One region of the Paenibacillus sp. FW507-14B1B genome, then DNA from elsewhere that is predicted to be linked to it. Evidence: riboswitches for the same ligand, from Rfam matches in the RefSeq annotation. Region 1 holds a riboswitch; each other region holds the start of a gene.
What was found. Region 1 has a riboswitch for cobalamin ahead of AC3WJJ_RS14840 (ABC transporter substrate-binding protein). Riboswitches for the same ligand answer to the same signal wherever they lie in the genome.
Positions count from the first base shown of each region.

Region 1 (7,860 bases):
AATTTGTAAGCAGTGGATAGAGTAATCAGGAATGCTGTGATTACCCTTTCAGCGAGTGAATCAAGTGTTTACAATATAACTAAGCTTCCTATAAGTTCAGTCAGGAACAGGGAAGCTTCTTTTCTATGTCATTTTTGACTTCTCATTGACGCATTCGAAGCTTCAGCGCGATAATAGCATCATTGAATTCATTAAGTCAGGAGCGTAATCGGTATGTTAGAACGTTATGGTCACGGGGGAGATTTAGAAACGGCAGCGGAGACATATGGATTAGAAGAGGGCCAATTCCTCGACTTCAGTGCCAATATTAATCCGCTTGGGCCACCTAAACAAGTGCTTGAGCAATTGGGACAAGCGTTATCCTCAATTATTCGTTATCCAGATCCCGGACATCGTCAATTTAAGCAGATTCTAGGACATAAACTAGGAATTCGTGAAGAACACATTTGTGTAGGCAATGGTGCAGCTGAGTGTATGTCTCTCATACTTCTGGGACTGTATCCTCAAACGGTGGGCATTGTAGAACCTTGCTTCTCTGAATATCGTCAACTATCGGAACAGTTTGATATCGAAGTACAATCGGTACGCGGTAGACCTGAACTGGATTGGAAGGCGACGGTAGAGGACATTGGGAAGCTTATGCAGCAAGTGGATCTGGTGTTTCTCGGACAACCTAACAATCCAAACGGCGTACAATACCGACTAGAAGAGCTTCGTCTGTTAGCTGAACAGGCTGAACAATCACATACCTATCTTGTTATCGATGAAGCCTTCATTGACTTCATTGCAGAAGAGCAACAGGCGTCTTTATTAACGGAACTGGATAACTACCCGCGAACGATACTGGTAAGGTCGATGACGAAGTTTTATGCGATTCCCGGTCTGAGATTAGGCTATACGTTAGCTCATCCTGATGTCATTAAATTCATGACTGGAAAGCAGGTAACATGGAGTGTGAATGGTCTAGCACTGCTAGCGGGTGAGGCGGCACTGGATTGTGATAAGGAATTTGAACTGGGTACGATGGAGCTCATTACGGAGCAACGTGCACGCTTAATCCAAGGGCTAAGTGCACTGGGGTGTGAGGTCAGTCCAGGAGAAGCTAATTTCTTATTGTTGAAATTGCCTAACCCTTGGCGGGCAGTTGACATGCAGCAAGAGCTTGGACGGCGAGGCATATTAATTCGAAGCTGCGCGATGTATCCAGGACTTGGAGATAACCATGTTCGAATCGCTGTTAAAGATGCGGAAGCTAATCGAATATTTCTAACCGAAATAGAGCATGTACTCAAGAATGCAGGTTGAGAATAGGAGTTTTATCATGACAACACCTTTTTTGAATAATGACAAAATGGAGTATAGATCTGTGGCTGTTCCCGGGTTAATCTTGACCAAGCATGAACGTCATTTACAACTTCAGGCTCCCACCCTTCTAGATGGTCTTAGTAGTGCCATACACGGTGGAGGTATGGGGAAGATTGATCGGATCGCTAATATATATGTGGATCGATTGTACAACTGCAGTAATCCGGAACAAGATATAAGGAAACTGTTCCATGAATGGGACTATTCCCTGCAATCAACGGCAGGCTTACTGACAGCCGTTCGCTTGGAATATGCAGCTGTTCTTGAAGAAACAGATAAAGATGCTTCCGTATTTTGCTGTACGACAGCTGGAGTATCCAACGGTGCACGTGCTGGATCGGCGCGAACGACATACCCGGTGTATCAGCCTGGAACGATAAACATCATGTTAGTCATTGATGCAAGAATGTCTCAAGCAGCGATGGTGAATGCCATTATTACGGCTGTTGAAGCGAAGACGGCTGCCCTTTCAGATCTCGGCATACGTGATGCAGAGAATGGCCTAATTGCGACAGGGACAACGACAGATTCAATCGTGCTAGGAGTTAGTCAGTCGAATGCCTATCCAGCCGAGCATAGATACTGCGGAACAGCCACAGATCTTGGAGCTGCTATCGGACGCACGGTGTATGGAACCGTAATCGAAAGCTTCAAGGCTCCGGGAGTGAGGCGATCATGATGGAATGGACCTTTGCATTCATTCTCTGTGCGGCATACCTGTTAGATCTCATCATTGGAGATCCAAGATGGATTCCTCATCCCGTGATTGGCATGGGGCATGCAATTAAGCGATTGGAGAAGTGGATTCGTAGTCGCTTCACTAAACCAGGCCATCTGAAAAAAGCAGGTATCCTGTTCCCAGTCATGATCGTGGGAGGTTCGCTGCTTATTACTTGGGCGCTACTTAAGGGATTGTATTTCATTCATCCGTGGCTTGCCATTTTAGCCGAGGTTGTGTTGATTGCAACAACAATTGCTACGAAAGGACTGCGGGATGCAGGAATGGGCGTGTACAACCATCTGAAACAGGGGGATTTACCTGCCGCACGGCAAGCACTCGGTATGATTGTGGGACGGGATACAGCACACTTGGATGAGCCTGAAATCGTTCGGGGAACCGTTGAGACGGTCGCGGAAAATATTGTAGACGCCATCGTATCCCCACTATTTTACGCACTGATCGGAGGAGCTCCGCTTGCTATGGCCTATCGTGCAGTAAACACCCTGGATTCTATGGTTGGATACAAGAATGATAAATATATCCATTTGGGTTGGGCTTCTGCTCGATTAGATGATATCGCTAACTTCATTCCAGCACGTATAACGGCATTACTGCTCGTTGTTAGCAGCTGGATGCACCGCCTTGATTACAGACGGTCGTACCGAACGATTAGGCATGACGCACGTCTTCATCCGAGTCCCAACAGTGGATTTCCAGAATCAGCTGTAGCCGGAGCTTTAGGAATTCGTCTTGGGGGCGAGAATGTATATTATGGTGTCGTATCTTTTCGAGCTTACATGGGCGAGTATACACGTCCAATGAATAAGGATGATATCCTGATAACCAATCGATTGATGTTGACTGCATCAATACTATTTCTATTACTAAGTTTAATGATCTTTTGGCTAGTAGGTGGAGCATTATGGAGTTAGAACTGGTATGTATTCGGCACGGTGTAACACAGTGGAATAAGGAGAAACGCTATTTAGGTCACACCGATATCGGACTGCTTCAAGAATCGCTGACTGCGCTTTTACCATTGAGGGAAGAACTTGAAGGAATGACATTTCGTCAAATATTGTGCAGTGACTTAAAGCGATGCCGGGAAACATTAGAACAGGTGTATACATCTACAACTGAACAGGTAGTCTTCGATAAGCGGTTACGAGAAATGGATTTCGGAGCTTGGGAGGGTCAGACCTACGATCAGTTGAAACATATACCCCTGTATCGGAATTGGCTGGATGATCCTCAGTCTGTGACACCGCCGGGAGGTGAATCCTGGGGGCATTTTCAGAAGAGGATAGCAGAATTTTTAGATAGTCTAGTTCATGATATGGGCATTGATAATGAGAACAATCGGATACTTATCGTCACACATGGAGGCGTGATTAGACAGATTGCAGCGATGACTATACCGGGTTCATCGTTCTGGGATTTTACAGCTGAGCCTGGAAGTCTGCTCATCCTAAAGCTAAAACATGTGGATGAGACATGGATCGGGAGCCGTGGTTAAGCCTTCAATATCCGTTACAAAGGGTTGTAAGCTACTCATATGTAACCTATAATCATGAGTTGAGAGGTAAGGCTTGTATCTAAATGAATATGAACTTATAAGGTCTAGGATTAGAGCCAAGTAAAGTGCTTCTGCTCCTAGTTAAAAGGGAAGTTGGTGAAATTCCGACACGGTCCCGCCACTGTGAAACAGGGATATTCTCGATGTACCACTGTTCTGCGCCTAAGTAGAATGGGAAGGTGAGAATATCGATTACCTGTGAGTCAGGAGACCTGCCTTATAAGAGTACGACAGTCCTTCGAGGAAAGGATTACGTTTGGCTTGTGGAAGTACTGTGGTATGACTCGGTACTATGCCTGTGGAACAGATGGTCATCAATTGACTATAAGTCCTTAAGACGTAATCCCTGATTCTTTCTTAATGATAAGAAGATCAGGTTTTTTTTGTTGCACAGACTTCGTAAAAAAGGTTCATTGAAATCACAAGAGACACGTCTCACAAACCATACTTAAAAAGAAGATAGGGGAGAGAAATAACAATGAAACAGTTATGGAAGAATTGGACTACAGGCGCACTAGCGATCATAATGGTACTAGCGCTCGCGGCTTGTGGCAGTAATGAGGAGCCGAAACCAACAACGGACCCCACATCAACAGAACAAGTAACTCCACCGGCTGAAGAAGGAACGACGCTCAAGACGGAGTATCCTTTAACCGTTAAGGATGCTACAGGAGAGTCCCTTACATTTAAAGAAGCACCGAAGAAGATTATATCGATCTCGCCTGCGGAGACCGAAACATTGTTTGCAATCGGACTTGATGAAGAAGTTATTGGTGTATCGGATTTCGATGATTATCCAGAAGCGGCTACAAAGAAACCGAAAATGGGTGGTCTATATAATCCGAATGAAGAAGCAATTATTGCCGCTTCACCTGATCTCGTAGTAACAGGAATCTCTATGAGTGCAGAAGCAGCTCAGCATTTGCGTGATCTAGGAATTACGATTTACAAGACAGATCCGAAAACCGTAGATGATGTTATTGCAAATATTGAAGCTTTTGGTCTGATCACAGATCATCAAGAACAAGCTAAGACAGTCGTGGACAAGATCAAGCAGGATCGTGAAGAAGTAACGGAAGCTGTAAAATCACTTACACCTGAGCAAAAGAAAAAGGTGTACATCGAGTTCTCCCAAGGCTGGACAGTAGGTAGTGGAGAGTTTATGGATGAGCTGATCACCTTAGCAGGCGGTGTTAACGTCGCTGCGGATACGGTGGGCTGGAACGAAATTAGTGAAGAGAAGATCATTAAAGATAATCCGGATGTCATCTTGTTCTCCAAGAATGTTGTGAATGAGGAAACAAAGGAAACTTTGGACCAAATCATTAAAGCACGTAGTGGTTGGGATCAAATTACAGCTGTGAAGAATGAAGCGATTTATGGTCTTGATGATAACCTGGTAAGTCGTCCAGGGCCACGTGTAACGGAAGGACTTAAGGAAATTGCTAATGCGATTTATCCTGAACTGATGAAGAAGTAAAGGAAGTAAGCTGACACTATCTAATGGATGCTTGCTTACATCTAAGCGTAATTAAAGGAGTAATGATGTATGAGACAAAGTGTCATGGAACGTATCGGAGAAATTCGAGGGTTGGATCAATCCGCCATGGAATTAGCGAAACAGCATATTAATAACCTGACGGTCCCACCCGGCAGCCTAGGCAAACTGGAGGCAATGGCGATACAACTCGCGGGTATTACGGGAAACATAAAGCCTTCATTTGACCGAAGAGAAGTTATTATCATGGCAGGCGATCATGGTGTTTGCGATGAGGGTGTGAGTGCTTTTCCACAGGAAGTTACACCTCAAATGATTCATAACTTTCTCGCGGGTGGTGCAGCGGTTAACGTTCTAGCCAGACAAGCGGGTGCAGAAGTAGTATGTGTGGATATTGGGGTGAATAGTGAGCTGTCCCACTCTGATCTTCTGTCGCATAAAATCCGGTACGGTACCGCGAATATGGCACAGGGTCCTGCAATGTCTTACGATGAAGCAATGCAGTCCATTATGGTCGGTGTTAAGGTTGTTGAAGATGCGGTTAAGCGCGGAGTACAGTTGTTTATTACAGGTGAAATGGGAATTGGAAATACGACGGCCAGCTCAGCGGTAATCTGTGCACTCTCTGACATTTCAGTTAGGGATGCTGTAGGCCGAGGAACCGGCATTGATGACTCTCGTTTGCAACACAAGATATCCGTAGTTGAAAGAGCACTTGAGGTGAATAGCCCTGATCCCAATGATCCGGTAGATGTACTGTCTAAAGTAGGCGGTCTTGAAATCGGAGGTTTGGTTGGTGTTATTCTTGGCGCAGCAGTAAATGGCTGCCCTGTAATTATTGATGGATTTATCTCGAGTGCAGCAGCATTGCTTGCCAAAGCCATCTGCCCAGTAGCGGCAGATTACATGATTGTATCTCATGCTTCTCATGAGCAGGGACATCGGCGTCTTCTGGAAGAGTTAAATCTTCGGCCCGTACTTGATTTAGATCTTCGAATCGGGGAAGGTACAGGCGGTGTATTATGTCTTCATCTTGTCGATGCAGCATGCCGGATTGTTCGTGAGATGGCAACCTTTGAAAGTGCGGGAATCTCAGGTGAAACCAAGGAGAAGGATTCATGATCACACTCGTGACAGGCGGTGCAAGAAGCGGAAAGAGCAGTTTTGCTGAGAAGCTATGTATATCGAAGTCCCCGTCTGCTGTGTATGTGGCTACCGCCCAAGCTTTTGATGATGAGATGAGGGAACGTATTGCTCTGCATCAGCTTGAACGAAGTCTAGCGAACTATGCTTGGCGAAATGTAGAAGAGCCTATTCAGCTTGTCGAACTCCTAAGTAATTGGCATGAGTTATGCCAAGGCGAAGTAGACTCTCCTCCGACTGTGTTGGTCGATTGTCTCACTCTGTGGTTATCTAATATTCTTCTCTCATGGGAAGGTGAGCAAGATGTACAAGCGAAGGTGAAAGCCGAGATTGCTCGTCTTGTAGACCAAGCAGAGCGGTATTCTGGTGAATTAATTCTGGTAACGAATGAAGTGGGCAGCGGCATTGTACCAGAATACCCATTGGGTCGATTGTATCGTGATTTAGCGGGTTACATGAATCAGGCTATATCTCGAAGTAGTGCACAGGTATTCTTGGTAACAGCGGGTATACCTATAGAGTTGAAGAGTAGGGAGTACAGATTATGACGAGATGGGGTCAAGCGGCTGCGGCCGCTTTTCAATTTCTATCACGCTTTCCAGTAAGAGCTAATCTGGATTATACACCAGCACTTTTTCGCCAAAGTGTGAAATTCTATCCTTTGGTTGGCGCTGCTATTGGACTTGTGGTATGGGCTGCTGGTGCAGGACTTTCGTATTTATTGCCTATAATGCCTGCTGCAGTATTGACCCTCATCTTATGGGTATGGTTCACAGGTGGACTTCATCTGGATGGTTGGATGGATACGGCAGACGGGATCCTCAGTTATCGATCTCGTGAGCAGATGCTAGACATCATGAAAGATAGCCGCGTTGGGGCTATGGGTGTGATTGCCTGTGTGCTGCTGTTAATGTTAAAGCTCTCATTAATCTACTCCTTGCTTAATGGCGGCACGCAATATTCGGGGCTATTCATTCTTCCCTTGATTTGGAGCCGATGGTTCATGGTTCGTGCAATGTCAGCGTGGCCATTAGCTCGTGGTAAAGGTGGCCTAGCAGGACAGTTTAAAGATATAGACAAAAGTCAGCAGCGGGCAACACTGCTTATCGCCATGCTGTTGTCAGGGATATTCGCTTTAATAGCTCCATTGATCCAAATGGATAACCATTCGATGATTCTATCGATTTTTGGATATATTCTGCTTCCACTGGGTATGGGGGCTGCTGGAACATGGCTGGCTCGGAAGTTGCATCTTGCATTAGGAGGACTAACGGGTGACACTTACGGGGCTCTTAATGAATTCCTCGAAGTGATAGGTTTGCTCATACTTGTGCTGTTGTATAAACATCTATGATCTGATGGCATTATCGCCTAATTAGATGCTTAAAGTATAATAAGAATAATTCTTGTGAAAAGGCCGCTCAAGGGTTCAAACCTTGGGTGGCTTACTTGTGTTGGGAGACATAAGAAGAATCATTTTAGCGTAGCGTCTCTCTCAAAAGGTAAAGTGGAAAAACGATGACTGCCCTATTCAAAAAATATTCAGTAGCGTATGAT
Region 1 covers NZ_JBYSWS010000002.1:1,334,613-1,342,472, reverse strand. Annotated here, with positions in the region: gene AC3WJJ_RS14865 (hypothetical protein) at 1-20, shown strand, start outside; gene cobD (threonine-phosphate decarboxylase CobD) at 214-1,305, shown strand; gene AC3WJJ_RS14855 (adenosylcobinamide amidohydrolase) at 1,322-2,044, shown strand; gene cbiB (adenosylcobinamide-phosphate synthase CbiB) at 2,041-3,018, shown strand; gene AC3WJJ_RS14845 (histidine phosphatase family protein) at 3,009-3,602, shown strand; cobalamin riboswitch at 3,686-3,896, shown strand; gene AC3WJJ_RS14840 (ABC transporter substrate-binding protein) at 4,141-5,142, shown strand; gene cobT (nicotinate-nucleotide--dimethylbenzimidazole phosphoribosyltransferase) at 5,212-6,282, shown strand; gene cobU (bifunctional adenosylcobinamide kinase/adenosylcobinamide-phosphate guanylyltransferase) at 6,279-6,851, shown strand; gene cobS (adenosylcobinamide-GDP ribazoletransferase) at 6,848-7,657, shown strand.

Region 2 (7,860 bases), on a different contig from region 1:
AATGCAGATAACAACATAAATAGTATGAGAAAAACGAGTTTATACCCTGCGCTAAGATACCGATTACTCCCTGTTTTTCTCCAGTATAAGAACGGGTAGGTACTAGATATCACAATAATAGATACTGCTGTAATGGTTGCTAATTCGATAGAAATGATATTCAGCTCCCTGCCACTTTTTAGACTTAATATGTGTATATTACGTACCACCCACCAGTATTACAGTAATTCATGGCGATGGTATTTTTAATAGGCTTAATATATAAACACACAAAATACCTTTAGGTTATATCCTCCAGTATTAGGTTTTTAAAAGCAGCAAGGAGTGAATGCACCTTAATTATGTCAATTCAACAATAGCAAAATAGCGCAACCCCCATATCAGAGAGCTGCGCTAATTATCCCTTTATAGCTAGGTTACCGAAAAGAGTTGAGCTAAAACATATACTCTCCTTGTTAACCACCCAGCTTGTCTTGAACAGATTGAAGCTTTTGTTTGCTTGATGAAGCTTGATCCCGGCGATCGTCGATTTTGACAGCTGTGGATACACGTTTGGCACCGGATAAGAATGGCGCTTCATGAAGCGCGGCAATAGCCTGCCATACATCGCTCAATTCACCTTCGATAATTGTACTCATTGACGTCAATTCATATGAGATTCTCTCCTGCTTCTGCAGCACCCTCTGCATCTCTGCAACATACATACTTAGGCTTGTTGTAGCCGTTCCAATCGGAATGACAGTTACTTCAGCAATGGCCATGGACGATAACCTCCTAATATAGGCTTTTACATAACATTATTGTACCAGTCTAGGACATCATTTCAAATTCTCATATGAACCGATTCTCGTTCAAATAATGCTCTCAAACGCAATGACTCATAAAGCGTGTATCTCCTTAGAAAAGGTCGTAATTCGTCAAAATGTGCGAAATCTCACCCTCTTTTGGCGGATTGCAGATTGGCGATTTCCCTCCTCATTTGCTATAATTCACCTTGCGTCTATTTTTAAGAAAAGAGTTTACAAGCACAATATATTGGGTTAAATTTAATAAACATCAACCAAATATAGTGTATGCAGGTGTTTGACACTTCATAGAGTTGTCACACTTAATAGGGAAGCATGGTGCAAATCCATCACGGTCCCGCCACTGTAAAGGGTTTTAGATCGCATTTTTTGCGTTTCTGAGATGACTTCGGCTTTAAGCCACTGAAGGCTGCGTTAGACCTTTGGGAAGGCGCCGAACTCTATACCCCAAGTCAGGAGACCTGCCTGTATACAGTAAAGCACCTATCCTACGGGAAATTAGGAAAGTGTTCTCTTACTGCGTCTGTACATATCAGCGAGCCCTAAAACGGCGGCTCAAGCTACTATGCACACTTCACCCACAGCGCATACGAACATTTTCAGCCTTCCTAAGGTTTGGAAAATGTTTTTTTAATGTTCTTTTTCCCATTTCCCCCTAAGAAAGCGAGGATTTACCCATGCCCCAAATCGTAGTTAAACCGAACAACCGTCAATTAGCTTTTGATCCAAATCGCCTCTCTGTATATGCCGATCGGATTTTGAATGAACTAGACATGCTGAATAAGGAGCAACTGCTTCGCGGTGTGAATTCTAAACTCCGTGGCGAACAAGTAACTGGTGAGGAGATCAGCAATGCGTTCACCATGTCGGCACTCGAGCTTGTTACTAAAGAAGAACCGAACTGGAAGTTCGCAGCGGCTCGTTCGCTTTTGACATCCTTATATAAAAAAGCGGCTAACCATCGTCGTTACAAAGCTTATCCGGACGAGCCATACGGTAACCTATATCCTCTCATTACTGAGCTGGTGCAAAAAGGTATCTACCGTGAAGAGCTTCTGGAATGCTATACCAAAGCACAAATTGAAGAACTCGCAGAAACAATTGATTATACCCGTGACTTACTGTTTGACTATATCGGACTGTTGACACTCGCTGAGCGTTATCTTGCTACTGATTTTGATGGTCGTGTGATGGAGCTTCCGCAAGAGCGTTATATGATTATTGCCATGTACCTCATGCACAAAGAGCCTGCAGAGAAACGTATGGATCTTGTTAAAGAAGCATACTGGGCAATGAGTAATATCTATATGACCGCAGCAACGCCAACCATGTCCAACGCCGGCAAGAAGGTAGCAGGTCAGCTGTCCAGCTGCTTCATCGATACCGTGGATGACTCACTTGAAGGCATCTTCGATTCCAACACGGACGTAGCTCGTCTCAGCAAAATGGGTGGCGGCATCGGCGTTTACCTTGGAAAGGTTCGTGCCCGTGGTTCAGACATTCGTGGACACAAGAACACAAGCTCCGGCGTTATCCCTTGGATTCGTCAGCTGAACAACACCGCTGTTAGCGTAGACCAGCTTGGTACACGTAAAGGTGCAATTGCCGTTTATCTGGATGTATTCCATAAAGACATCCTTGCCTTCCTAGATCTGAAGCTGAACAATGGTGACGAGCGTATGAGAGCACATGACGTGTTCCACGGCGTATGTCTACCTGATATGTTCATGGAAGCTGTTGAAGCTCGTGATGAGTGGAGTCTCTTCTGCCCGCACGAAGTGAAGAAAGTAATGGGTTGGAAAGACGAGAACGGTCGTCCGCTCGGTCTAGAAGACTTCTATGACGAGAAACTTGGCGAAGGCAAATTCCGTGAAAAATATGCAGAGGCTGTAGCGAATCCACAGCTTTCCCGTATTACGGTTCAAGCCATCGACATTATGAAACGTATTATGAAATCCCAGCTAGAAACCGGTACACCGTACATGTTCTATCGTGACACGGTTAACCGCGCTAACCCGAACTCCGCACACGGTATGGTTTACTCATCTAACCTGTGTACTGAAATTATGCAGAACCAATCGGCTACCGTTGTGGAACAAGAAGAGCTTGTAACCAAGGATGGACAGACTCGCATCGTCATCTCCAAAGTTCCTGGTGATTTTGTTGTCTGCAACCTGAACTCCATTCACTTGGCTCGTGCAGTTCCAGCGGGTGTGCTCGAACGTCTCGTACCCATTCAGGTGCGTATGCTCGACAATGTTATCGACATCAATAATATCGAAGTACTGCAAGCACAATACACGAACAGCCAATACCGCGCAGTCGGTCTCGGAACCTTCGGTCTGCATCACTTGCTGGCTCTTGAAGGTATTCGCTGGGAATCTGATGAGGCGGTTGCCTATAACGATAGTCTGTATGAAAAAATCAACTACCTGCTCGTTAAATCCAGTATGGAACTGGCCAAAGAAAAAGGTCATTATCCGAAATTCAAAGGTTCTGACTGGGAGAACGGTGAATACTTCACGTTCCGTGGTTACACCGATGGTGAGCATGAAGGCAAATATGTAACAACAGAACAGTGGCGTGAACTGCAGCAAGAAGTGCAGCAGAATGGTGTTCGTAACGCATGGCTCTTCGCGATCGCACCAAACGGATCGACTTCCATCATCGCTGGCTCTACGGCAAGTATTGATCCACTGTACGAACTTCTTTCTTATGAAGAGAAAACAACTTACAAGATTGCTAACCCAGCTCCGGACCTATCCGAAAAGACGATCTGGTATTACAAAACAGCCTTCTTGATCGATCAGAACTGGTCCATCAAAATGGCAGCCGCTCGTCAGCGTCACGTTGACCAAGCGCAAAGCTTCAACCTGTACGTTCGTCCGGACATCAAGGCTTCTGAGTTCCTGGAACTTCACCTTCATGCTTGGAAAGCCGGCTTGAAATCGACTTACTATGTACGTAGCCGTGCGCTTACGATTGAAGAATGTGAGTCATGTGCTAGCTGATTTTTCGATCCCTCCCAAACCCTCCCTTCCAAGGGAGGGCCCCAAGGGCTCTGCCCTCTGGACACCCGGAAATAGAGCTTCGATTAAGGAGTGATTTGGGTTGAGGTACGGCTTGCTGGTGTAAGGAGCGCTTACTCCCCTTCGGGAACGCTCTACTTTAGAGCGAAGATAATGAGTTACACGGGCGTTCTTTAGTGTTACTAACTGCTAGGAACGCTCTCCCTTTGGGATTTGCTCCACGTTTGTGCGTAACTTGTGAGTTACATGGGCGTTCTTTAGAGTTATTAACTGCTAGGAACGCTCTCCCTTCGGGATTTGCTCCACATTTGTGTGTAACTTGTGAGTTACATGGGCGTTCTTTAGAGTTATTAACTGCTAGGAACGCTCTCCCTTCGGGATTTGCTCCACGTTTGTGCGTAACTTGTGAGTTACATGGGCGCTCTTTAGTGTTGCTAACTGCTAGGAACGCTCTCCCTTCGGGATTTGCTCCACGTTTGTGTTTAACTTGTGAGTTAATTTTGCGCTTTTTTACCTCTACTACCTGCTTGGAGCGCTCTCCCTTCGGGAATCGCTGTGAGTTTAGTGCATAACCTGTGAATTAGGCGTTCTTTAGAGTTACTAACTGCTAAGAACGCCCTCCCTTTGGGATTTGCGCTATTTTAGTGCATAACTTGTGAGTTACTCTGTGCTTCTATACCTTTCATACCTGCTCAGAGCGCTCTCCCTACGGGATACGCTGTGGGTTAGTGCATAACCTGTGAGTTGTTTATGTTACTTCGTCCATCCTTCTGCTGTAAGCGGGCGATCCGCAAACCAGCAATTGAATATACTAACTAAATCATTTAAAGACTACATCGGCTAAGGATATCCCATCGGAAGAGTTTACGTCTGCCTTTGTTATCCCTTTGCGACCTCTATGAATACAAATCCCAAGCAAAGGGATAACAACAGCGGCTGTAGAGGGGATTTCCGTCCCAGATATCCGGCCTCCAAGGAGAGATTAAGCATGCAAATGCAAAAAATATTTAATACGGAAGCCCCTAACCAATCCACTCGTATCATCGAAGGTGAATGTTCAGGTATTCTGAACTGGAACGACATCCGTATGCCGCACATGTACAAACTATACAAAGTGCTACTCTTGAACCACTGGATCGCTGATGAGATTCCAATGTCCAAAGATGCATCACAGTTCCCACGCCTTGATCCGGAAGAACAGCGCACATTCAAAATTAACATTTCCTTGCTAGCTGTGCTTGATTCCATGCAGACGATGTTCGTTGGGGATGTAAAACGCTACTTCACCGATTCTTCCCTTGAAGCGATCTCGGCAATCATCGGTCAACAGGAAGTTGTCCACAACCAATCTTACTCCTACGTTCTCTCTTCGATCGTATCGGAGCAAGAACAAAAAGAGATTTTTGAATACTGGAAGCATGATCCGGTTCTTCTAGATCGCAACCGTTTCATCGCAGATATTTATCAGTCTTTCCGTGATAATCCATCACCACAGACTTTCTTCGAATCTATGGTTGCTGACCTGATTCTCGAAGGGATTTTCTTCTACAGCACATTCGCCTTCTTCTACAACCTGGCACGTGACCAGAAGATGATGGCGACAAGCCAGATGATCTCTTACATTCAGCGTGATGAGAATCAACACTGCTACTTCTTCGCTGAAGTGTTCAAGCAGCTACTTGTTGATTTCCCTGAACTGAACTCCAAAGAGAACATGGACTACTTGTACCGCACAATCGACCGTGCTGTTGAGCTCGAAACAAACTGGGCTCACTACACACTCAGCAACGTTCGCGGCATTGACCTGAACGAGCTGTCCGATTACATTAAGTACATTGCGAACCGTCGTCTGAAAATGATGGGCATGGAAAAAGCTTATGAAGGCGTAGATGTAAACTGCATGCCTTGGATTAAGCCTTTCTCCGACGAAGCTTTGAACGCAACCAAGACAGACTTCTTCGAAGCGAAGTCCCGTAACTACGGTAAAGTCGGCGACGACAACGGATTCGACGATCTATAATATAAACACATCAAAAAACCTCCGTATTCTTCCTTTTTGGAAAGGGTACGGAGGTTTTTTGATCTATGAAATTACAATACCGTTCCTTTCGGTGCTTCCTTCCTCCTCCCACCTATCTCCATCTTTAGATGCTTCAGCTGTGCCACAATAATCACACTGATCACAACCAGCAGAAACCATGAGCTTATCTTCCCGATATGTACCAAACTCCATGTTTTCTCCTGTCCCGGATATGTCCAAGCACCCAGAAACGTTGAAATATTCTCTGCAATCCAGATAAAGAATCCGATTAACAAGAAAGACAACGTTAGCGGCATCCGATAGGTGGTACCTTGCACATCAAATTGCACAACCGTTCTGAGAAATACAATAAAGAGCAGTGCAGTCAGCACCCAACGAAAATCCCATATATAGTGATGCGTAAAGAAGTTAGCATAAATAGCAGCACTTATTAATACAGTCAGAATCGGTAATGGCCACCCCGTTATCCGCAGGTTCATCCGGCGCCATGCCTGACAAATATAACTGGCAACGCTCGCATACATGAAGCCGCTATATAGTGGCACTCCCCCAACTTTACTCCAACCTTCCTCCGGATATGACCAAGACCCCATATGCACCTTATACAGCTCCAGCATAAGCCCAATCACATGGAACACGCAGATAACCTTAAGTTCATCCCATGTCTCCAACTTAAAAACTACCATGCCGATCTGAGCGAGCAGGCAGATGATCAGAATCAGGTCATAACGCGCTAGTCCTGGAACTTCTATATATTTGGTCAGCGCAAGTGTAGCGAAGATGATCACTGGAAAAATACACGACAGCGCCTGCTGTATGCCGAACGCCCATAGTTTACGGATGAATGTCATATATACCTCCTACTAACTATCTATTCAGAAGCTCCAAGCGTACCACAATCATAACGGATATTAATGACATCACCGTAACGAGTTTGTAATGAAATAGGGACTAGTATAGGGCCCACTAGAATTTAAAATCAATCTTCAAATCGCAGCGTAAAAATAATAGCCTGCTCAATACGGCTTAACGATTCAGGTGAGAAATCCAAGTTTTGAATTTTTTGATTGCTCGTTGATTGCATTCCCCATAAATGTATAGATTCTTCAGTAGTGAATGTCTTCGGTTCTTGATTTTGAATCACGCCTCGTGCGGTCAAAGCTTGATCCCATGGAGTCGTTAACGTAGAGAGACTTGCGCCCGATTCATTTTGGATGCTAACTTTTATCTTCAAATCATCAGCCTGGCCATCAATAGAAATGGCATCCAAAGACACGATGACTTCTATTTCACCCTCTGTCTTCCCGTCTACCGATTCAAAGAACAAATCCCTTATAGATCCGACTGAACCTACCTTCTTACCCTCCTTCCATAGATCGATGTCCAAGCTTGCATGGGGCCTATCCCCTTCATATCGCAACTTAAAAGCACCAGACATATCACCTAGAAATAACTTGAACTTTGCTCCTTCACCCTTGAATAGATCAACTGGTTTCTGTGTGATTTTTGTAGGTCCATCCTTACTTTTCATGACGGGCCCATCTGATTCTGATTCACATCCCGTTAAAATTAACAATATGATAAACATACAGGCCAAAATACGCATAACACCCCTCCTATTGGAAGACTTTACCGCAAATATAGAGTGTACACCACTCGGGGATTTAGCCGATTTCATACTCATATATAAATATATATCAACTTCATAATCTCAGTAGATACATCAATCATTATTCACAAAAAAGGATGAGCCTGAAAAGGTTCCCCTCTCCATAACTCATCCTTCATATTAAATGTCGACCACCGTATTCAATGATAATGGATTAGCATACTCCCCATTCTTACACAGCTAGATCCACTGCCGTTTTTCCTTTTTTCCGCAATAAAAATGTTAAGGGAACTGCTACAGCCGCAATGCCGGTACCGACCAGGAATACATCGTCGATGCCCATCGTCATCGCAATCGGTTGATTCATAACGCCTT
Region 2 covers NZ_JBYSWS010000003.1:168,369-176,228, forward strand. Annotated here, with positions in the region: gene AC3WJJ_RS16470 (MTH1187 family thiamine-binding protein) at 456-761, opposite strand; cobalamin riboswitch at 1,061-1,289, shown strand; gene AC3WJJ_RS16475 (ribonucleoside-diphosphate reductase subunit alpha) at 1,484-3,817, shown strand; gene AC3WJJ_RS16480 (ribonucleotide-diphosphate reductase subunit beta) at 4,824-5,855, shown strand; gene AC3WJJ_RS16485 (DUF817 domain-containing protein) at 5,927-6,727, opposite strand; gene AC3WJJ_RS16490 (hypothetical protein) at 6,856-7,482, opposite strand; gene AC3WJJ_RS16495 (MDR family MFS transporter) at 7,718-7,860, opposite strand, start outside.
Region 2: linked by a shared signal. The riboswitch ahead of AC3WJJ_RS16475 (ribonucleoside-diphosphate reductase subunit alpha) and the one ahead of AC3WJJ_RS14840 (ABC transporter substrate-binding protein) in region 1 are both predicted to bind cobalamin.

Region 3 (7,860 bases), 540 kb from region 1:
TCCAAGCAATTCGAAGCATAAAGAAGAAGCATGGAATTTCATTAAATATGCACTTAACAAAGAGAATACACAGAAGCTTGTCATTGCCTCTGGTAACATAACGGTTCGTGCAGACGTGGCAAAAGACCCGGAGTACACCAAGATGCCGTTTAACGAGATTGCCACGGAGTATTTGAAGAATGCTGAATTCCGGCCTGCTCAGGAGAAATATCCTGAAGTGTCAACACAAATACAGACCATGGTGGAGTCCGTAGCTACGGGAACGTCTCCTGTGGATGCGATGAATAAATATGCTCAGGATGTAACGAGAATAGCTGGTGGCGATCGTGTGATGGAAAAATAACAGCAAAAGCTTGCGTAGGCAGTTCCTTTCCTTCACGGAATTGAGTCCTACGCAAGCACTTATTCAGATCTTCAGCAAGCGGGAGGAGAACGTACATGAGCAGTCTTGCGGTTCAAGATTTTAATAAGAAGAGAACAACCTATACGTGGCTCTTTTTCTTACTTCCTTCGATTGCGATTATGCTGGTGTTTTTTATATATCCCATCTTGTTAACGTTCTTCTATTCCTTTACGAATCTTGCGTTAACGGGGGAAGCGGCGAAGGAACTGAAGTTTATCGGGTTTGACAACTATGTCCGTATGTTTGAAGATCCGACGGTTAGAGTGAGTATATGGAACACATTAATATTCCTAATCGGTTCGGCTGTGATTGGACAACAAGTGCTTGGGTTTCTCATCGCTCTTCTCATGAAGCATAAAAATAAAACGTTTAGAAGAGTTATTGGGACCATCGTGTTAGCGGGTTGGGTTACACCAGAAATCGTATGTGCCTTATGTTTATACAGCTTCTTTGGGGACGAGGGCACACTTAATGCGATTATTACCTTCTTCGGATTCTCAGAGGTCACTTGGCTATTCACCGTTCCAATGCTCACGATCATTCTGGCGAACATTTGGCACGGTACAGCGTTCTCGATGCTTGTATTTCAGGCGGCTCTTGATGACGTCCCGAATGAGATTGAGGAAGCGGCTGTTGTCGATGGAGCATCCAAGTGGAAAATATTTACGAGAATCATTGTTCCTTATATTAAGGGCACCATTACAACGAACATGATGCTGGTTACACTGCAAACGCTAGGGGTATTTGGACTGATCTATGCAATGACTGGCGGTGGGCCGGGTACGTCGACAACGACATTGCCTATTTTTATGTACAATCAGGCTTTCGTTAATTATCAGCTGGGTTATGGAACTGCAATTTCATTGTTACTGCTGTTCATTGGTATTGTCCTCAGCCTACTCTATATTCGATCGATGAAAGAGTAAGGGCTGACGCAGAATACTTCCGAAGCATTGATCACCAAACTTTGAGGAGAATTCATATGAATGCCAAACAACGCAAAGTAGTCTATCGAATCATGCCGTATACGATACTTACCATGATCGGGATCTGCTTCATACTGCCTCTTCTATGGGTTCTAGTGGCATCCGTAGATGCCAATGCGATGCAGTCCTTGAAACTCCCGGAGCAAATAACCGGTTCTAATTATATTGAGGTGATCACCAGTAGCGAGAATCAGCGTGCTTACCTCATTGGTCTATTTATGTCCCTCGGCCAAGCCGTACTTGTCGTGTTACTGTCGCTGCTTGCGGCATATCCATTATCTCGTTATCAGATGAAGTATAAGAAGCCGTTTATGCTGACGATCTTGTTCATGACATCCTTACCGATCACAGCTGTAATGGTCCCTGTCTATCAATTGTTTCTCGGTTTGAAGCTGTACGATAGTATTTTTGGCGTTATTTTATTCTATGTCGCATCGTCCATGCCATATGGAATATGGATGATGAAGAACTTTATGGATTCCGTACCGAATGATCTAGAAGAGGCTGCTTGGGTTGACGGGGCTTCAATCTTCACCGGAATGCGTAAAGTAGTGGCACCTTTAATGGTGCCAGGCATTTGTACGGTTGCAATCTTCACCTTTTCGGGAAGCTGGGGTAATTTCTTTGTGCCCTATATCCTGCTCCAGTCACCAGAGAAATTCCCGGCGTCTTTAAAGCTGTATCAGTTCTTTGGACAATATGGCATGGTCGACTATGGAAGTTTGGCTGCATTTTCGGTACTGTACGCCATACCTGCGATTATCCTGTATATACTCTCACAGCAGTTTATGTCCAAAGGATTTGGGTTACAAGGCGGGACGAAAGGGTAGAATGCGAGGAAGTTCTATGATTAGAAAATAGATAGTGTACAATTGAAAAATATTTAACCATGTCCATCCCGGACGTGGTTTTTTATGCCGCAGCTCACTTAATTGATGAGTAGATTAGGAGTTGCTTTTTTACAATGCATATCTAATGATAGTGATTAGTGATTTATCCTAAGTGGGAGGTACACATCATGGATGAGGTATTTACGGGAATACCGAGTGCAGAAACATGGAAGATTGTAGAGGAGATCCATAAGGGCTGGTCAACAGACAAGAAATACTACATCCAGGCGACAGACGGTTCGGAAATGCTGCTTCGAATGTCTGATATCTCTCAATACGAGAAGAAGCAGTTCGAGTTCGAATCGATGAAGCTGCTGGATGGCATTGATGTATCCATGTCTCGGCCTATTGAATTTGGGCTATGCAATAACGGTAAATCCGTCTTTTCTTTACTCACTTGGATGGAAGGAGAGGATGCTGGTGAAGTTATCCCTCTGCTGAGTGCGAAGGAGCAGTATCTTATCGGTGTGAAGGCAGGTGAGTATTTAAGACGAATCCACCAAGTCCACGCCAATCATGATGAACAGACATGGTCAGAATACTATAATCGCAAAATCGATAAATACATAACGAATTATAACAATTGCGGCATTCATATAGAGGGAGATCAGACGATCATGCGTTACGTGGAACAGAACCGCTATCTATTAGATGATCGGCCTAAAGTTTTTCAGCACGGAGATTATCACATAGGAAATATGGTCGTTACATCCTCTGGAGAGCTTGGAATCATTGATTTTAATCGGTTTGATTATGGAGACCCATGGGAGGAGTTTAATCGTATTTCTTTTGATGCAAGTGTGAGTGAGTATTTCGCTTCGGGGCGTATTAATGGTTATTTTAATCATGATGTACCTGATACCTTTTTTAGATTGATGGCTCTGTATTTGGCAAGTAACCAGCTTTCTTCGGTTCATTGGGCCATTCCTTTTGGACAAGAAGAAGTTGATTTTATGCTCAAAAGAGCTTCCGAAGTGATGAGTTGGTACGGTGGATTTCAGAAGCATATACCTAGCTGGTACGCGGCGAGTTACGTGGAGTGTGAAGAATAAGTATATTATTTCAACAAAAGAAAAATATTTTCCTTGGTAAAAAGTGATATATTAATTAGAATGAAAAATATAACAATCAAATATGGAACATGCGAAACAGGTGTCAATTGTGGAATGGAACATTCCATCTCATGATTGGTTAAAAGGGAAGTGGGTGAGAATCCCACGCGGTCCCGCCGCTGTATAAGAGGAGTCCTTGCAACAATGCCACTGGGAAACTGGGAAGGCTGCTAGGATGTTGATACTTGAGCCAGAATACCTGCCTGTTTTGTCACACCACAACTCTACGATGGATAGGAAGGTGTTTATTAGTGCTGGCTGAATATAGCTGTGTAATCTATTAGACCTCTTAACGATTCAAGTTGAGAGGTCTTTTTGTGTTATTCGAAGTAGAGCGAAAGATGAATTGGAAGGATGATGGATTGAGATGAGAAAAAATAAATTAATCGCATGGCTGCTGATCATAAGCATTGTAATGACAATGTTCACGAACGGGATGACGGTATCCTACGCGGATGAAGCTGACACTTCCGTTGCTCCAATAGAAGAGCTTACTACTGTTAACAATGATCCGATTGAAGCAGTAGATACAGAACCCAAGGAAGATACAGAACCTCCGAGGATTACGATAGATGGGATACAAGATAAACAGACAGTATCATCTAGTGAAATAAGCTTCAAAGTTACAGTAACAGATAACGTGTACACAGACATTATTCCGGAAGTCGCAGTGAATGATGACGTCATTACTGCGGTGAACGAGGAGTACGGAGTTACTCTACAGGATGGTACGAATCGTGTAACCGTAACGGCTATCGATGGCGCAGGGAATGAGACAGAGGAAAGATTTACGATCACCAAGAAGATAGACACTGTACTACTAGCTAAAGAACAAATGAATAAGAGCCTTGCTTATATTCTTAACACCGTTAAAAATCCGGTTTTTGTGAACGAGTGGTCGATTCTAGCGCTAGCACGAGCTAACTATCCAGTACCTGATGACTACTACGAGAAGTATTACAACAATGTGGTATCTAGTGTTGAAAAGAAGTTACTTGAAAATAATGGTAAGTTGCATAAAGACTATAGTACTGAGAACTCAAGATTGATTTTGGCTTTAAACTCCATAGGTAAAGACAATACGAATGTTGCTTCATACGATGTAAGCAGTGCACTAGCAGATTATGAATTTGTTATAAAACAGGGGATAAATGCGACTAGTTTTGCTCTTATCGCGTTGGATAGTAATCGCTCTGAAATGCCTAATTTAACAGGAGATGGAATCCAAGCGACAAGGGAGAAATTTATACAGAATCTTTTAGATAAAGAGATTGCTAGTGGTGGGTGGAATTCAGACCCAGATTATACTGCGATGGCGATCCAAGGGCTAACCCCTTATTATGAATCCAATACAAAGGTAAAAGAAGCAGTCGATCGGGCTATTGCATGGTTATCCTCAGTTCAGACAAGTGATGGAGGTTATAAGAGTTGGGGGACTGCCAATAGTGCTAGTGTAGCGCAGGTTATAGTAGCGTTAACAGGTCTTGGTATCGATCCTCAGACGGATTTGCGATTCATTAAGGATGGAAACACTCCGTTAGATGCCTTATTGACATTTGCAGTACCGGATGGTGGCTTTAAATATTCGAAAAATGGCGTTGTAATGAGTATGGCTACGGATCAAGCGACCTACGCTCTAGTAGCCTACGATAGATTCAAGAACGGTCAGAACCGTCTCTATGACATGACTGATGTTCAATCTGAACAACCAGAACTTCCAGAACAACCTGAGTTTCCAAAAGATTTAGTAGTGACATTGCCATCTGGTGATCAGCCAGCAGTTGCTATTCCGAACGATAATAATAATTATATCGTTCCTATCAAGCCAGAAGATAGCAGTAAAGAAATCACGGTAACCATCCCAGCGGATAAGAATTCAAAGGTTAGTACGCAACTACCTTCTAATAGCAGCCTTCCAAAATTAGAGGCTTCAAAGGGTAATGTATCTGTCGTAATTCCGAAAGGCACTCAGGTCACAACGGGCGACGCTTCAGCATTGGAGTTATTAACTTCAATCCATAAGACGGATTCTGCTTTAAAAGATCAGATCAAACCAATTATTCCAGAGGAACATAAGCTGGATGAGATTGTTCAGGCATTCACAATGGGTGGTAAGGGTAAGATCGAATTCAGCTCCTTCATTACCTTAACCTTCAAGGGAATGAGCGGGAAAGAGGTTGCCTATATCCAAGACGGATCAGCCCACGCAATTTCGAAGTACTCAGGCGATGAGCAAGGGTTGAGCAGTGGGAAGAAAGAATATGCCTATGATAGCGGAAAAGACTTAATCGTCAAAACGAAACATTTTACAGACTTTGTCGCTTACACAACAAGTGTAATTGAAACGCCAGGTAACGGGGGCGGTACGACACCGAAGCCTACACAATATGTGACCTTGTCTGTAGATAAACTTTCGATTAACAAAGGAAATGTAATTTCAGCTGTAACCGTTGAGATTCAGTCTGGTGACACGGCTTGGAGTGTGTTGAAGAGAGAACTGGACAAGCGGAATATAAGTTATTCCTATGACTGGCCCGAGCAATATGGAAGTGTATATGTAAAGTCCATTGCTGGTGATGGAGAATTTGATCACGGAAGCGGTAGTGGCTGGATGTACAGTGTTAACGGTTCGTTTCCAAGCTACGGAGCGAGCAGTTACACCTTAAGTGATGGTGATCGTCTTCAGTGGCGCTACACGACGAACTTAGGAGCAGACTTAGGAGAAGACCCTGGTAAGTGGGAAGGTACCTCAGGAGGATCGACATCGGTTGCTCCAGGTATCGTGGTTGATTCGAATGATAAGACCCCGGTTATCCAAGTTCCGAAGGATATTTCAGCGGACTATACCATAAACATCACACAAGCGCTGAACCAAAAAGATCAGATTACCATTAACATTCCGGACGTTAAACATCGAGTATTCCTGAATTTGGACGAAGTGAAGAATGCAATACCTGCAGTTAAGGTGGTTAAGGGGAAAATTTCAGCAATCATTGAGAAGGGCACCCTTTTCAAGTCAGGTGATCGCAAACTCGAGCTCTTTACAGCAATCAATAGTCAAGATACACAATTACGAGAGTTGATTAAAGGCAGTATCAAAGTAAATGATCAGCTTGATCAGATTCACCATGCTTTTGTTATGGGCAATAAGTCAAACCAAGCTTTGTTCGATAAGCCGCTGACATTCATCGTTCAAGGTGGCAAAGGACAGCTTCCAGGCTTTGTTGAGAATAACAAATTCTCAGCAATTGAGATTTATGACACGGAGGAGCATGGAAAGCAGGCTGTAAATAGCACCGAGAAGAAAGCTTTTGCCTTTGTTAAGAATAACGACCTGTATATAAGAGCTAATCATCTGACAACCTTCGTTACCTATACGACTTCGAAGTCCGCAGTAGTTAAGCCTGTGGATTTGAAAGATGTCTATAGCGATGCCAGTACCATTTCGTCATGGGCATACAGTGCGGTAGGCGAGGCAACAGAGCACGGATTTATTCAAGGTAATCAAGGGAAGTTTAAGCCGAAATCTGCAATCACGAGAGCGGAGTTCACCAAGATATTGGTTTCTGTTCTAGGGTTAGATCTAAACACAAGCAAAGGCATCACCTTTAAAGATGTCTCTCTGAATGATTGGTACTATCCTTATGTGAATGCAGCTTATAAAGAAGGATTAGTGGCTGGGTTTAATAATAACTTTAATCCAAGCGATATCATAACTAGGGAGCAAATGGCAGCAACGGTTGTAAGAGCACTCGGACTAGAACCTACGAAGCCGTCCGCAATTATTAAAGATATCAATTCCGTATCGAAGTGGGCTAGAACGGATGTTGAAACGATTGTTGCTCTAGAGTTGATGCTTGGTAGTGGTAATCAATTCAAGCCAAAAGACGCCGTAACAAGAGAGATGGCAGCGGTCGTTGCTGTGAAGGCATATGATTATAAAGATAATGGTAAAGAAGAAGATACGAATACTAGCGACGCTGTTCATCAAGAAGTAAAGAAAAAGATCCGAGAAACAGCCTCATATTTGCAGAAAGAAGTTAAGGATCCGGTCATAGCTAGTGTTGGTGGAGATTGGACTGTGTTTGGACTGGCTCGTTCAGGTGTATCCGTACCAGATGCTTACTATGCTCGATACTATGCCAATGTAGAGAAGATCCTGAAGGAAAAGTCAGGTAAGCTTCATAGCGTCAAATATACGGAATATGACAGAGTCATCCTTGCTTTAACTGCCATGGGGAAGAAGATTGATAATGTCGCGGGTTATGACTTAATCAAGCCGCTTGCCGATTATGAAACGCTTATCAAACAAGGCATTAATGGGCCAATCTTCGCTCTTATTGCATTAGATAGTAAGAACTATGAAATACCCGTTGTTAAAGAAGTAAAGACACAGACGACTAGAGAGAATCTGATCGGTTATATTCTGAATCGTGAGCTTAGCAGCGGTGGTTGGGCACTCGGAGAAC
Region 3 covers NZ_JBYSWS010000002.1:792,307-800,166, reverse strand. Annotated here, with positions in the region: gene AC3WJJ_RS12000 (ABC transporter substrate-binding protein) at 1-343, shown strand, start outside; gene AC3WJJ_RS11995 (carbohydrate ABC transporter permease) at 439-1,329, shown strand; gene AC3WJJ_RS11990 (carbohydrate ABC transporter permease) at 1,386-2,219, shown strand; gene AC3WJJ_RS11985 (phosphotransferase) at 2,408-3,331, shown strand; cobalamin riboswitch at 3,413-3,612, shown strand; gene AC3WJJ_RS11980 (S-layer homology domain-containing protein) at 3,759-7,860, shown strand, end outside.
Region 3: linked by a shared signal. The riboswitch ahead of AC3WJJ_RS11980 (S-layer homology domain-containing protein) and the one ahead of AC3WJJ_RS14840 (ABC transporter substrate-binding protein) in region 1 are both predicted to bind cobalamin.

Region 4 (7,860 bases), on a different contig from region 1:
GTACGACGTATTATCTGCTTTCCATAAAAGTATACGTGGTTCTAGTGATGCAGCACTTTTCTGGTTTTTGTATGCAGTAGAGAAGCTGGGCATGGACCCGATGGTGTTCATTCGACGGTTGATTGCCGCCAGTAGTGAGGATATCGGTCTAGCCAATCCACAGGCGATGGTACAAGCTGTCAGTGCATTAGATGCTTACCGTCATAACGGCTGGCCTGAAGCGAAGTTGAACATTGCGCAGGCGATTCTTTTTGCAGTAGAGAGCCCGAAATCAAATGCGGTATATACGGCTATTTCGCGCGCCACTTCTGCAATTGAAGATCTTAAATCAGCAGAGGTACCTCTTCACTTGCGGGATACCCATTATCAAGGAGCCGCGAAGCTCGGACATGCAGGATACAAGTACCCTCATGATTTCCCTGGGCATTATGTGAAGCAGGATTATTTGCCTAAAGAGCTGGCACGTCGTGTATTTTACCAAGCGACCGAGCAGGGCAACGAGGCTAAGATTTCGCACAATCAGCGTTTGCGTAAGGATGATTAACAGGGGATTCATGTAATCGTATTGGAAGGGATTTCGTATGAACAAAAACTTGCTTTTCGTAGGTGCGGGAGGATTTGCCGGGACATTATGTCGTTATGGTCTGGGTGAAATAGTTCCACTGCCAGCCAGCGGATTCCCGGCTGCTATCCTACTTATTAATCTGATGGGGTGTTTGTTTCTGGGTTGGTTCTTAACCTATGGCTTACGTTCCACCCGGATTTCTGCTGAGATTCGGTTGCTAATAGGCACGGGCTTTACAGGAGCTTTCACAACATTTTCTACATTTACGGTGGATACTGTAAGGTTGTCTAGTCAGGGCCATATGCTCGTAGCTGCGCTCTATGTGATGCTTAGTGTCATCGGCGGACTACTCATGTCTCTGATCGGTGTTTGGTTGGGACGAACGATGGGATCAGCACGAGAAGGTGAGACGACATGATCTTATGGATTGGGTTAGGCGGTGTCCTTGGGGCAATTGCTCGTTATAGCGTTGGCATCTGGATTGGAAAAAGAGCAGGAGGTTCTTTTCCATGGGCCACCATGCTTGTAAACGTGGTAGGTTCTTTCATTCTTGGGATACTCGCCGGCTCTGCTGAGCGGATTCCTGAAGTGATGTATAGCATTTTAGGAATAGGGTTCTGCGGTGCCTTTACTACCTTTTCAACATTTGGTTATGAGGCAATCTCCTTGGCAGGAAACAAACGTTACACAGAAACCTTATTATATGTTTTTATATCGTTAATCCTTGGACTTGCAGGAGCATGGGCGGGACTAGCGATAACAACATAAAGCATGAGAGTACTCTACTAAATTATTTGTTTTATATTTCATTTGGGGAGGATGAAGAGTTTGCGTAAACAAAAATTTGTGATTCTGATGCTATCTGCTGGTCTACTTCTGAGTGGATGTGGTGCTGGTAAAACTGAAGGTAAAGGCGAGGCAAATTCCAAAACAGGGACAGAAGCTACTCATGAGCATGCGGGACAGACGACTCTTGCCAACGGGGATATTCAGGAGATGACAGCATCTGCTAAAGATCTGCCAACTTTTTTGAATGGAAAAAGTGACGAACTCCGGACAATTTATGCGCTCGCTGCTCAGGTGAAAGATGTACTCCCATGGATTCCATGTTATTGCGGATGTGGAGAAAGCGCTGGGCATGATAGCAACTTGAATTGCTTTATTGATGAGGTTAAAGAAGATGGCAGCATTGTGTGGGATGATCATGGTACACGTTGCGGCGTTTGTCTTGAGATCGCTGTTGAATCTGCCAAAATGAAGAGTGAAGGAAAAAGCCTAACTGAAATCCGTAATGCTATTGATGAGAAGTACAAGACGGGCTATGCAAAGCCTACGCCAACGCCTATGCCGACAGAAGTTAACTAGGCACTGTGATTATTGTTACAGTTAATCACCTATATATTGTTATATCTTTTGATATGACAACTACATATAGTGATTAATGGTGATCGGATACGTTCCGATCTTAAAAGGGAATCCGGTGAGAATCCGGAGCGGTCCCGCCACTGTAACAGGTACTCGCGAAAGAATAGTACGAGCCTGAACATCTCTTTCCAAATGTACTGAAGCCAGATACCTGCCATTATGACAACACTGTATTGCCTACGGTTGATAGGAGGGTGTTTCAGGTAGGAATAGGTATCTTGGTCTGTCTTGATTTATATACCGGATTCTTGGATGAAGCATGTCTACCGTAAACCTAAGCGGCAGCATGCTTCTTTTTATTTGTGCTTTAGTAGTAGGAGGAGAGAATAACCATGAAAGTTATTAAAAGAGATGGAACACAGGTTGATTTTGATGTTAAACGAATTATGAGAGCGGTAGACAAAGCATTTGAGGCCGTAGAAGGAATAACTAAAGAGGATGCCTCATCTCGGATTGCTAAGATGGTTGAAGACGAGACAAGCAGCGTGAATCAAATATCGGTTGAAGCCATACAGGATCTCGTTATTCAGTATTTAAAGAAGATCGGACACGAGAATACGGCTAAAGCGTATAAGGAATACCGTGAGGCACGCGATCTGGAACGTATGAAGCGTGGAGAGCTGTACAAGATCAGCAATGATGTTATCGGTGTAAAGGACATGGATTTGCTCCGGGAAAATGCGAATCTGAACGGGGAATCTTTCAGCGGGAAAATGAGCCGGATCGGTTCGGAATATGCTAAGTGGATGGCAAGTTCGTTCATGTTACCACCCGATCTAAAAGAAGCGTTAAAAAACGGATATGTGTACGTCCATGACCTGGATCAATATGCTTTAGGAACAACGAACTGTATCTTTATTCCGTTTGATCGATTGCTCGCGAATGGATTTAATACCGGAAATGGTTCAGTGCGTTCACCACAGAGTATTATGACCGCTATGGCTCTTGTTGCAATCATATTCCAATCCCAGCAGAACAGCCAATTTGGCGGAGTATCGGGCAATAAGATCGATTGGGATTTAGCACCGTATGTAGGGAAGTCCTTCCGTAAGCATTTTCGGAAAGGGCTGAACTATCTAGGTGAAGGAGAGTTGAATTCAGGGTCGGATCTCTTGGATGAAGAACTCATAATGGATAATATTTTACTGCAAAAACAATTCCCGCGTACTTATTCATTCGCCTACGAGGAGACGGTGAACGAAACGAAGCAAGCGGCGGAATCTCTCATTCATAATCTGAATACGATGAGCAGCCGGGCCGGTGGCCAGATTCCTTTCACTTCATTAAATTATGGAATGTGCACTTCTACGGAAGGACGGCTGGTGTCGCATGCGCTGCTTGAAGCGACGATGAAGGGACTTGGTCGAGGGGAAACTCCGATTTTTCCACAACATATTTTCCAGTGCAAGCAAGGAATTAACCAGTCAGAAGGGGACCCCAATTACGATCTGTTCTTAAAAGCAATAGAATGCTCCAGTCGTCGTTTATACCCGAACTTTGTCAATGTGGATGCGACTTTCAATCTGCCCTATTACCGTCCGGAGGACCCGGATACCATCATTGCAACGATGGGTTGCCGGACACGTACCATCTCTGATCGGTTTGGTAGGAATCGTCTTAGTGGAAAAGGGAATCTATCCTTCAATACGATTAACTTGGTACGTCTAGGAATTGATCATGGCATAGCTTTGGGTAAACGTGAGGAAGCGGATTTGGATGGATTTTTTCAAAGCCTGGAGCACTATATGAGAATCGCTGTTGAAGGATTAATTCATCGCTATAAGATTCAAGCCAAGCAGCCGGCAAAGGCCTCTGATTTTATGATGCGTGAAGGTGTGTGGGAAGGTGGAGAGAAATTAGCTCCTGAAGACAAGGTAGCTGATCTCTTGAAGCACGGTTCGCTCGCACTTGGCTTTATTGGACTTGCGGAAAGTTTGAAAGCTTTGACAGGATATCATCACGGCGAGGATGAGAAGGTAAGAGAGCTCGGGCTTGATGTGATCAAGTGTATGCGTGTCTATTGTGATGAAATGAGTGAGAAATACAATCTGAACATCACGCTGTTCGCCACACCAGCAGAGGGCTTATCCGGAAAATTTACAAAGATGGACCGAAGCACTTATGGCCAGATTCCTGGTGTAACCGACCGGGAGTATTATACAAATTCATTCCATATCCCGGTATATTATCCTGTAGCGGCTTTTCAGAAGATCGAGTGGGAAGCACCATTTCACAAGCTATGTAATGCAGGTGCTATATCCTATGTGGAACTGGATGGAAATGCCCGGCAAAATACAGCGGCTTTCAAAAGCATTGTACAGTTCGCACTTAAGCAAGACATCGGTTACTTCTCGGTCAATCACCCACTGGACCGTTGTCCTGTCTGTGATTATGAGGGGATTATCGGATCCACATGTCCGGAATGTGGTGTGGGTGAGGACAAGGTGCTGTTCCACCGTCTACGCAGGGTAACGGGATACTTAACGGGTAACTATACGGAACGTTTCAATTCAGCTAAACAGGCTGAAGTTGAAGATCGGGTTAAGCACCAATGAACATCTGTGGCTATATTCCGGAAAGTATAAATGAGGGCAAAGGTGTACGTGCTGTTCTGTTCATCAGCGGCTGCCGCCATGCTTGTCCTGGGTGCTTCAATCAGGAATCCTGGGATTTTGAAGCGGGTGAGCCTTTTACTGAAGAGTTGAAGTCACGGATTTTGAAGGAGATTGCCACTAATCCCCTACTTGACGGAATTACACTCTGTGGAGGTGATCCGTTCTTCTCGGCGGAAGAATGTGCTGACTTTTTGTCAGACTTCAAGAGAAAATGTCCAGATAAAGACGTATGGGCTTACACTGGCTTTACATTCGAAGCTGTAATGAAGCAACCGATGCTTAAAAACTTAGCTTTAATGTGTGATGTCATCGTTGACGGCAAGTTTTATGAACGAGAGAAAGATACTTCCCTACCTTTCCGAGGAAGTCGGAATCAGCGATTAGTCGATGTCTCGCGAAGTGTAGATAAAGGGCAAGTAGTCGAAATGAATTTATAATAGATCGATAACCCAAAAAGGCATGTCCCTCAGGTTCACATGAATCTGCCAGGGACATGCCTTTTTGGTTCTTGGGTAAACCGTAATTTTTACTTAGTACGGTACTTTCTCAGCGTATTCTATGGTCCCGCCGCCTAGACACTCTTCGCCTTGGTAGAACACAACGGCTTGTCCAGGTGTAATGGCTTTTTGAGGCTTGTCAAACGCTATGTGAACAGTACCGTCTTCTCTTGGCGTTACCGTCACTTGTTGATCCGGCTGACGATAGCGGAATTTTGCGGAGCAGGTAAAGGAATCTTTGGGCATAGCTTCCTCACCTGCAATCCAATTGATGCCGGAGGCGATCAAGCCAGTGGAATACAAGCTAGGATGATCTCCTTGGACTACATAGAGCACATTCTTTTCCAAATCTTTGTCAGCGACAAACCAAGGCTCACCAGATCCTGATCCACCGATGCCGAGTCCTTGGCGTTGTCCCAGGGTATAATACATTAAACCATCGTGACGACCTTTAACTTCGCCTGTAACAATATCAATCATCTCTCCTCCTTGAGCGGGGAGATAATGGCCGAGGAATTCTTTAAAGTTTCGTTCACCGATGAAGCATACACCAGTGCTGTCTTTTTTCTTGGCTGTATAAAGACCTGCTTCTTCAGCTAGACGGCGAACTTCTGGCTTAGGAAGATGTCCGATGGGGAACATAGCCTTAGATAACTGATCTTGATTCAGAGCGTTCAGGAAATAGGTCTGATCCTTATTGTTGTCCACGCCACGAAGAAGGTGCAGTTTCCCTTCTTCTTCGACAACGCGAGCATAGTGTCCTGTTGCAACATAATCTGCTCCAAGATCCAGCGCTTTGTTTAAGAATTCACCGAATTTAATTTCCCGGTTGCACATAACATCTGGATTTGGTGTTCTTCCGGCCTTATATTCATCAAGAAAATAGGAAAATACTTTATCAAAGTATTCCTTTTCAAAATTGACGGTATAGTAGGGAATATCGAGCTGCTCACATACACGACGGACATCTTCAGCGTCCGCTTCGGCCGTGCAGTAGCCAAGTTCATCGGTGTCGTCCCAGTTCTTCATAAAGATCCCGATCACTTCATATCCTTGCTGCTTCAGCAGCAGTGCTGTTACGGAGGAATCGACTCCTCCCGACATGCCGACAACGATACGGGTGTTTTGTTTATCTTTTGACATCGTCATCACCATTTTCGTATTGATTTATGCCCATGGACGTATTTTATCACAACCTGGCCTACTTCACACGCTCTTCGTGTGTCCACTCCAGGTGAACATTTTTCAAAAATAGGTGTGTATTATTACCCATAGGGGCTGTGGTTATGTTACCATATACAGAGGGGAATGATCGGAATAGGGAGATTATGCTACTTTTCCCTGATGCACCGGAGATTTAACCCTTATTTCCGCCTCAAACCAACAAAACAGATGAGAAATATTATATATAAAATTTCGAGAGAGGTGTCACCCTTTGAAGATATCAACTAAAGGAAGATATGGATTAACAATTATGATGGAGCTTGCCTCCCGTTTTGGTGAAGGGCCAACTTCACTGAAGAGTATTGCTGAGAAGAATCAGTTGTCTGAGCACTACCTGGAGCAATTGATTGCTCCTCTTCGAAATGCAGGTCTTGTGAAGAGTATTCGTGGCGCATATGGTGGTTACATTCTATCCCGAGAGCCAGTGAGTATTACGGCAGGCGATGTGATTCGAGTGCTGGAAGGCCCGATCTCTCCTGTTGACTTCACAGAAGAGGACGATCCTGCTAAGCGCGATTTATGGCTCCGTATCCGTGATAGTATCGCTGAGGTGCTGGATTCGACTACGCTTGACAATCTGATTAATTTCCATGAACAGTCCGTAGTGGACAATTATATGTTCTATATATAGGTGATTGATGATGAGATCAGTATATTTGGACCACGCCGCTTCAACACCGGTTCATCCGGAAGTAGCGGAAGAGATGATGCGAGTGATGACAAGTCAGTATGGCAATGCTTCAAGTGTGCATGCTTACGGAAGAGAAGCTAAGAGATTGGTTAGTGGGTCGCGGGATAAGATGGCGACCCTTTTGGGTTGTATGCCGGATGAGCTTGTGTTCACGGCTGGTGGAACAGAAAGTGATAATCTAGCTATCTTCGGAACGATGGAAGCTGTTGGGCTCCAGGGTAAGCATGTTATTACTTCTGCAATCGAGCATCATGCGGTGCTTCATACTTGTGAGGAGCTTGAGAAGCGAGGATGTGAAGTTACCTTTGTCCCCGTTGACCATGAAGGACGTGTCTCTGTTGATGAGATTGCCGATGCGATTAAAGATAATACGGTTCTAATCACGATTATGTTTGGTAATAACGAAATAGGTACCGTTCAGGATATTCGGGGAATCGGTGAACTGGCGCACAGCAGAAATATTGTCTTTCATACGGATGCGGTACAGGCATTAGGCACTGAGCACATCGTCTGCAAGGACTTCCCTGTTGATCTCTGGAGTTTCTCAGCACATAAGATCAATGGACCTCAAGGCATTGGTGCACTCGTTGTGAAACGAGGACATGTATTGTCTCCTAGATTGTTCGGAGGGTTACAAGAGAAGAAACGACGTGCTGGAACTGAAAATATAGCAGGTATCGTAGGCTTCGCCAAAGCAGTAGAGTTGGCCGTTCAAGGTCTGAATCATCGAAGAGCACATTATATGATGCTTAGAGAATCATTTATAGGAAGTCTGACTCATGAAATTGGAGACGAGGCTTTTGTCGTGAATGGACACCCCGAGTTTTACATGCCCCATATTAT
Region 4 covers NZ_JBYSWS010000001.1:1,696,296-1,704,155, reverse strand. Annotated here, with positions in the region: gene AC3WJJ_RS08095 (replication-associated recombination protein A) at 1-544, shown strand, start outside; gene crcB (fluoride efflux transporter CrcB) at 582-983, shown strand; gene crcB (fluoride efflux transporter CrcB) at 980-1,333, shown strand; gene AC3WJJ_RS08080 (PCYCGC motif-containing (lipo)protein) at 1,385-1,930, shown strand; cobalamin riboswitch at 1,990-2,163, shown strand; gene AC3WJJ_RS08075 (anaerobic ribonucleoside triphosphate reductase) at 2,323-4,545, shown strand; gene nrdG (anaerobic ribonucleoside-triphosphate reductase activating protein) at 4,542-5,042, shown strand; gene mnmA (tRNA 2-thiouridine(34) synthase MnmA) at 5,136-6,245, opposite strand; gene cymR (cysteine metabolism transcriptional regulator CymR) at 6,538-6,957, shown strand; gene AC3WJJ_RS08055 (cysteine desulfurase family protein) at 6,968-7,860, shown strand, end outside.
Region 4: linked by a shared signal. The riboswitch ahead of AC3WJJ_RS08075 (anaerobic ribonucleoside triphosphate reductase) and the one ahead of AC3WJJ_RS14840 (ABC transporter substrate-binding protein) in region 1 are both predicted to bind cobalamin.